Linked DNA regions of Actinoallomurus bryophytorum. The protein of the gene in region 1 interacts with the protein of each later gene in a pairwise test. Links are inferred from orthologs where the notes say so. Each region holds a gene or a part of one and is shown on either strand. Other genes may lie near its edges. The genes, in order: dnaE and FB559_RS00255.

What was found.
Region 2: the proteins of dnaE (region 1) and FB559_RS00255 interact in binary tests that used the Escherichia coli proteins (3 or more experiments, as listed by UniProt). The link is inferred for Actinoallomurus bryophytorum from one-to-one orthologs.

Annotation. Positions count from the first base shown.
Region 1 is NZ_VFOZ01000001.1:2,257,965-2,262,386, reverse strand. Bases 21-4,131 are described here. They hold dnaE (DNA polymerase III subunit alpha), read left to right. Parts: upstream 21-367; coding sequence 368-3,931; downstream 3,932-4,131. Other genes in these bases: FB559_RS10605 (DUF6300 family protein), read left to right, coding at 3,931-4,131. Also shown: more of FB559_RS10605, read left to right, coding at 4,132-4,278; FB559_RS10600 (hypothetical protein), read right to left, coding at 4,358-4,422. UniProt on the Escherichia coli protein: DNA polymerase III is a complex, multichain enzyme responsible for most of the replicative synthesis in bacteria. This DNA polymerase also exhibits 3' to 5' exonuclease activity. The alpha chain is the DNA polymerase catalytic subunit.
Region 2 is NZ_VFOZ01000001.1:53,933-57,219, reverse strand. What follows is about bases 134-3,109. They hold FB559_RS00255 (pyridoxal phosphate-dependent aminotransferase), read left to right. Parts: upstream 134-1,023; coding sequence 1,024-2,196; downstream 2,197-3,109. Other genes in these bases: FB559_RS00245 (CU044_5270 family protein), read left to right, coding at 2,812-3,109; FB559_RS00250 (RNA polymerase sigma factor), read left to right, coding at 2,258-2,815; FB559_RS00260 (carbon-nitrogen hydrolase family protein), read right to left, coding at 151-945; FB559_RS00265 (APC family permease), read left to right, coding at 134-148. In the rest of the region: more of FB559_RS00265, read left to right, coding at 1-133; more of FB559_RS00245, read left to right, coding at 3,110-3,287. UniProt on the Escherichia coli protein: Shows aminotransferase activity with methionine and histidine as substrates, and to a lesser extent also with phenylalanine.

The DNA.
Region 1 (4,422 bases):
CGCAACTTGAGCGGGCTGTTGACGAACTGCGCGTAGTCTCGCTGCGGAGCTGAACCGGCTCGCCGATCAGGCTGAAACAGGGCCTGCGTCTCCCACGGGCGCTCGGCGTCGGCCAGGTCGGCTGCGTATGCAGCGACGTCAGCGGGCGAACGGCTGACATGCCCGACGGCCGGGCCGATCGTCTTGGCCACGTTGTAGTTCTTGGCTACGGCCCCGCCATCGCACACACGTCCAGTGCGCCACGGGGTTCGATGCATAGAAGAGATCGAGGCGAATCGACCCTAGCCGCCTGTCCCGCGGGCCGCATCGCTGGTGTGGGACTAGAGTCTTGAGGCACTCATAAACCCCTGCCGCGAGAGGTGCCGGAGTGGCTGATTCGTTCGCTCACCTGCATGTTCACACTGAGTATTCGATGCTAGACGGTGCGGCGAAGATCGCTCCATTGGTGCAGCGAGCCGCTGAGCTGGGGATGCCAGCGGTGGCGATGAGCGACCACGGCAACATGTTCGGTGCGTATGAGTTCTACGGTGCAGCGACGAAGGCCGGGATCACGCCCATCATCGGCATCGAGGGCTACGTGGCGCCGGTATCCAGGTTCCACAAGCAGCCCGTGCTGTGGGGAGATCCGTCACAGCGCAAGTCGAACGAGTCGACGGGTGAGGGCGGTGATGTCTCCGCTTCCGGTTCGTATCTGCACAAGACGATGTGGGCCGCGACGGCGCAGGGCTTGCGGAACCTGTTCAAGATCTCCTCGCTGGCTTCGCTGGAGGGGCACTACCGTAAGTGGCCCCGCATGGACGATGAACTTTTCGATCAGTACGGCGAGGGGATCATCGCTACCACGGGCTGTCCCTCGGGCGCGGTCCAGACTCGGCTGCGGCTGGGCCACTTCGAGGAGGCTCTGAAAGCGGCCGGGAAGTATCAGGAGATCTTCGGCAAGGAAAACTACTTCCTCGAGTTGATGGACCACGGCCTGCCGATCGAACGGCGGGTCCGTAAGGGCTTGCTGGAGATCGGCAAGCGGCTCGGTATCCCGCCGCTGGTCACCAACGACTCGCACTACGTCACCGAAAACCAGTCCGAAGCACACGACGCGCTGCTGTGTGTGGGAACGCAGAGTCAGATGTCGGATCCGACCCGGTTCCGGTTCGGAGGGTCGGGCTACTACCTCAAGACTGCTGATGAGATGCGCGCGGTCGACTCCTCCGATGCCTGGCTCGAAGGGTGCCGGAACACGCTGGCGATCGCCGAGCGCATCGAGGACTATGCGCCGGTTTTCGCACACCGAGACCTTGCCGCCAAATATCCGGTCCCCGAGGGTGAGACCGAGATGAGCTGGCTCCGTAAGGAGACCATCCGCGGTACCCACGACCGGTACGGCGAGGACGTGCCTGCTGAGGTGCTGGACCGGATCGAGTACGAGCTCGGCGTCATCGAGAGCATGGGCTTTCCGGGGTACTTCCTGGTCGTCGCCGACATCTGCCGGCATGCGCGAGAGTCTGGGATCTGGGTGGGGCCAGGCCGTGGCTCGGCCACGGGCAGCATGGTCTCTTATGTCACCGGGATCACCGAGCTCGATCCGATCGAGCACGGGTTGATCTTCGAGCGGTTCCTCAACCCCGAACGCATCTCCATGCCCGACGTTGACTTGGACTTCGACGAGCGTCGGCGCGGTGACATGATCCGCTACGTCACCGAGAAGTACGGCGAGGACAACGTCTCGCTGATCATCACCTACATGACGATCAAGTCCAAGGCCGCGGTCAAGGACGCCGGTCGGGTTCTGGGCTATCCGTTCGCGCTCGGGGAGAAGATCACCAAGGCGTTCCCGCCGGCGGTGATGGGCAAGGAGATCCCGCTTTCGGGCGTCTTCGACGAGAACCATCCGCGGTACAACGAGGCCACCGAGCTGCGTCGTCTGTATGACGAGGACCCTGACGTCAAGAAGGTCATCGACACCGGCCGTGGTATCGAGGGACTGACCCGCGGTACCGGCGTCCACGCAGCGGGCGTCATCTTGTCCAGTGAGCCGCTGCTCGAAGTGATGCCGATCCAACAGCGGCCGGACGACGGCGCTCGCATCACCGGCTTTGATGGCCCGAGCTGTGAGACGCTCGGCGCGCTGAAGATGGACTTCCTCGGTCTGCGGAACCTGACCGTGCTGGGTGATGCCGTCGCCAACGTCAAATCCAACCGCGGTATCGATCTGGACATGCTGTCGGTGCCGATGGATGACGCCAAGACCTATGAGCTGCTGGCGCAAGGCTGGACGCTGGGTGTCTTCCAGCTGGACTCCACCATGATGCGGGACCTGACCAAGCTGATGGCCCCGACCCGGTTCGAGGACGTTTCGGCTGTTCTGGCGCTGGGCCGTCCGGGGCCCATGGGCGCAAACGCCCATGTGAACTACGCACTGCGCAAAAGCGGGCAGCAGCAGACCGACCCGATCCACCCAGATTTGAAGGAAGTCCTGGAGCCGATCCTGGGCACCACCTACCACTTGGTGGTGTACCAGGAGCAGGTCATGGCCATCGCCCAGCAGCTCGCCGGCTACACGCTCGGCGGCGCGGATATCCTGCGCCGGGCGATGGGCAAGAAGAAAAAAGAGGAGATGGACAAACAATGGGCCATCTTCTCTGAGGGCATGGCCACGAACGGCTACTCAAAAGAAGCCACGCAGGCCGTCTGGGACGTGTTGGTGCCCTTCTCGGCATACGGGTTCAACAAGTCCCACACGGCCGGGTACGGGCTCGTCTCGTACTGGACCGCCTACCTGAAGGCCAACTTCCCGGCGGAGTACATGGCCGCGCTACTGACCTCGGTGGGTGTCAACAAGGACAAGATGGCGGTCTACCTCGCGGAAGCCCGCCGGATGAAGATCAAGGTCCTGCCCCCGGACGTGAATGAGTCCCAACTCCGGTTCGCCGCGGTCGGCACCGACATCCGCTTCGGACTCGGCGCGGTCCGCAACATCGGCGAGAACGTGGTCGATGGCATCGTCACCGGCCGCAAAGAGAGCCCCTACACCGATTTCAGCGACTTCCTCCGTAAGGTTCCGATCCCCGTCTGCAACAAACGCGCGATCGAATCGCTGATCAAAGCCGGGGCGTTCGACAGCCTTGAACACCATCGCAGGTCCTTGCTGCTCATCCATGAAAAAGCCGTAGAAGCGGTCATTGAGGACAAACGCAACTCGGCCATCGGGCAGGACTCGCTATTCGGCGAGATGGATCCGGAGACTTCTGGCGATGCCATCAGCGTCGCGATCCCGGATAGCCCGGAGTGGGACAAGACCACCCTGCTGACGTTCGAACGGGAGATGCTCGGCCTGTACGTCTCCAGTCATCCCCTCGACGGCGCCGAACGCATCTTGGAACGCAACTGCGACCACTCATTGGCCGAACTACTCGCCGGTTCCCGCACCGAAGGCAACGTCAAGATCGCCGGGATCATCGGCACGGTCGACCGAAAAGTGACCAAGAATGGCGACACGTGGGCGATCATCAAGCTCGAAGATCTCGACGCCGGCATCGAGTGCTTGTTCTTCCCCAAGGCGTACATGCTGTACGCGACTGAGCTCGTCGCCGACCGCGTCGTGTCGATAACGGGCCGGATCAACGAGCGGGATGGCGCTATCACCATCTACGGCGAGACCTTGGAAATCCTCGACGTGTCGATGGTGGGAAGCGGCATGGACTCCCCGGTGGTGATCTCGCTACCCGAGGTGCGGGTGAACCCCGCGCTCGTCCAGGACCTGAAACAGATTCTGGTCACCCATCCCGGCAAGGCGCCGGTCCACCTGCGACTACAGCCACAACGACCCGGCGCGAAAGGGATACTTATCAACCTGGAGAATTTCCAGGTCAGCGCTGATACCGCATTCTTCGGCGATGTGAAACACCTGCTGGGACCCAGCGCGATCGGGACATAATGTCAGGCTCGAACAGCCTTGCTCTGGTCACCGGGCCTGTCCGGGCGTGTCCGGTATGCGGCGGTGAGATCCTCGCCGCGCTGCAGGTCCCGAACGGTTGGACGACCGAGGGCGGCAAGCAGGTACGGGGCACCTCGGAGGTGCTCCTGTGCGAGCGTTGTGATCGTGATGATCCGGTCACCGGACCGATCGTGGTGTTCTTCACCGTGCATGAGCAGGCAACGGCCGACCAGGCCGACGAGCTGGCGGCACTGCTGCAACGCTGGGCCGACCACGCCGTTGCTCGCCGGCCTGATCTGCAAGCCCTCGACGCCGAGGTCGACGCCTGGTATCGCGGTGAGTTGTAACCGAGTGGCCTGCCAGGCACACGGCTCCTGGCAGGCCACCGTGATCACACCGGTGCGAGGCACCGGCAGGGGATGAGGGTCAGCTGGTCAGCGCGACGGTCGTCTCCGGCCGCAGCGCGAAGTTGTCCTGCATCCCCTTGTCGC
Region 2 (3,287 bases), 2.2 Mb from region 1 along the record:
CCTGGTGATCCCGGCGGTGGGCGCGGCCGTCTCGATCTGGATCATGGTCTCGGCGACCACCCTGGCAAAGATCATCGCGGCGGTGTGGCTCGCGGCCGGCGCGGTCGTCTACGCCGTGGCCGGCCGCCGCGGCCCGGCAGGCACGTGATCTCAGCCCAGCAGGTCAGGACGGCGGTGGGAGAGCGACGGAAGGACCTTGCGTACCTGTTCGGTGGTGCTCAGGTCCATCTCCATCACCCGTACGGACGGCGAGGGGCCCAGGTCGGCCTGGACCACGCCCATCGGGTCCACGAGCATGCTCCGGCCCACGCCGCCCGGTCGTCCCCTCGGCGGTGCCGTACGGTCCGGGGCCTTGCCCGTCGCGGCCACCCAGATGGTGTTCTCGATCGCGCGGGCGCGCACCATCGTGACCCAGTGCTCCTCCTTGAACGGGCCCTGCGCCCAGGCGGCGATCACCGCGAACATCTCCGCGCCCGCGTCGACCAGGGCGCGCGCGAGTTCGGGGAACCGGATGTCGTAGCAGGTGATCAGCCCGATCCGTACGCCGCACAGCTCGACCACCACCGGCGCGTCGCCTGAGTCGACGAACTCCGACTCCCGGTCGTGGAAGGCGTCGAACAGGTGGATCTTCCGGTACGAGCCGACGAGCTCGCCGGACGCGTCGATCGCCACGGCCGTGTTGAAGACCCGGCCGGCGTCGGCCGGCTCGAACACGCCCGCGATCACCGCGATGCCGTGTTCGCGCGCCGCCTCGGCCAGGCCCGTCACCCATGGCCCGTCCAGGGGCTCGGCGACGGCGGCGAGGTCGCCGCCGAACCGCACCAGCGCCGCCTCGGGGAGGATCGCCAGGTCCGCGCCCGCGGCCTCGGCCAGGGCCTCGCGGGCCCGCTCCAGGTTCTCCTTGGGGTCGTCGCCGACCATGATCTGACACAGGGCCACTCGCATCGCGTACTCCTCCGCCGCCGGCTTCCACTGTGGCACAGGCCCGAGGCCGCTCCTGTCCGCGTTGTTACCCTGAGCCGCGTGACGGTCAACATCGATCCGCTGGTCGCGCGGATGCAGGGCTTCGGCACCACCGTGTTCGCCGAGATGACGGCGCTGGCGAACCGCACCGGCGCGGTCAACCTCGGCCAGGGGTTCCCCGACACGGACGGCCCCGCCAAGCTGCTCGAGGCGGCCGTCGAGGCGATCCGCGGCGGCGCCAACCAGTATCCGCCCGGCCCCGGCCTGCCGGAGCTGCGCGAGGCGGTCGCCGCCCAGCGCGCCGAACGCTACGGCCTGACCTACGACCCCGACGGCGAGGTGCTCGTCACGGTCGGCGCCACCGAGGCCATCGCCGCGACGCTCCTCGCCCTCGCCGACACCGGCGACGAGGTCATCGTCTTCGAGCCGTACTACGACTCGTACGCGGCGTGCATCGCCCTGGCCGGCGCCGTGCGCCGCCCGGTCACGCTGCGGCCCTCGGGCGACCGGTTCACCTTCGACCCGGCCGAGCTCCGCGCCGCCGTCACCCCGCGCACCCGGCTGATCCTGCTCAACTCCCCGCACAACCCGACCGGCACGGTCTTCTCCCGCGACGAGCTCGAGATCGTCGCGGACCTCTGCCGGCGGCACGACCTGGTCGCGGTCACCGACGAGGTGTATGAGTACCTGACCTTCGACGACGCCGAGCACGTGCCGATCGCCACGCTGCCCGGCATGCGCGAGCGTACGGTGGCGATCTCCTCGGCGGGCAAGACGTTCTCGGTCACCGGCTGGAAGACCGGCTGGATCACCGCGCCGCCGGAGTTCGTCCGCGCGGCCCAGACCGTGAAGCAGTTCCTCACCTTCACCGCGAGCGCCCCCTACCAGCGCGCCGTCGCGTACGCGCTGGGCGGCGAGCTGGACTGGGTCGAGGCGCTGCGGACCTCGCTGCAGTCCAAGCGCGACCGGCTGACCGAGGGCATCGAGGCGGCCGGCCTGACCGCGCTGCGGTCCCAGGGCACCTACTTCGTCCAGGCCGACGTCCGTCCGCTCGGTTTCGTGGACGGGCAGGACTTCTGCCGCGTACTGCACGAACGCGCGGGCATCGTCGCCATCCCCGCCCAGGTCTTCTACGACTCCGACGCCGGCGACCCGTACGTCCGGTTCGCCTTCTGCAAGCGCGACGAGGTCATCGACGACGCGCGGATGCGACTGGGCCGGATCTCGGTGTAAACGCGGGCCGCTTTACGTGAGTACTCCACGAAAGGTCATCGACCCCTGAGGACGAGATTTCGTGGACGATCCAGAGAAACGGTTCACCGAGCTTTACGACGAGCACCACCGGCGGGTCTTCGCGTACGCGCTGGCCCATGCCGGGCGGGACACCGCCGACGACGTGGCCAGTGAGACCTTCCTGATCGCGTGGCGGCGGCTGGACGACGTGCCGGACACGCCGTTGCCGTGGCTGCTCGGCGTGGCCCGCAACCTCATGCGCCAGCAGCGTGACAGCGGCAACCGGCGGCGGGCGCTGGCCGACCGGGTCGCCGCGCTGACCACACCGGAGGACCTGGCGGCGTGGGACGTGGCCGACCACGTCATCGCACGCGACAGTGCCCTGGCCGCCATCGCCTCCCTCTCCGAGCGTGACCTCGAGGTGCTCGCGCTCGTCATGTGGCACGGCCTGAGCCCCCGTGAGGCCGCCACGGTGGTCGGCTGCTCGGCCGCGGCGTTCTTCGTCCGGCTGCACCGGGCCCGCCGCCGGCTGGCCAGGGCCTTCGACGGCGCGCCGTCCCGTATCCCCGCCGCCTCACTCGCCGCCGGACGGACCAGCGGATCCTTGGAGAAGTCATGAAGAGCACACATGAATCGGCGTTCGTCGCGCTGCGGCCCGCCGCCCTCGACCACCTCGGCGCCGAGGCGCACGCCGCCCGCCGCGAGACCGATCTCGCCGCCGCCTTCGCGACGCCGCGGGCGATACCGGCGAAACGGCGGATCGCCCCCCGGCTTCTGATCGCCGGAGCCGCCGCCGCGTCCGTGGCCACCGCGGCCGCCGTCGTCGTCGTGACCGGCTCCGGCGGAGAGGACCACCACGTCCGCCGCCCCACGGCGGCGCCCAGGCGGCTGGACGCGCGTACCGTCCTGCTGGCCAGCGCCGTGTCCGCGGCCAAGGCGCCGGCGACCTCGGGCCGCTACTGGTACACCGACGAGCGCACCTCGTCCTACGTCGACCAGCTCCTCGGAAGGCCGCAGAGGACGAAGACCGGGCGTATTCGCCCGCCGGCCGTCACCAAGCTGCCGTACGGGGGTTTCGTCTCCACCGGCCA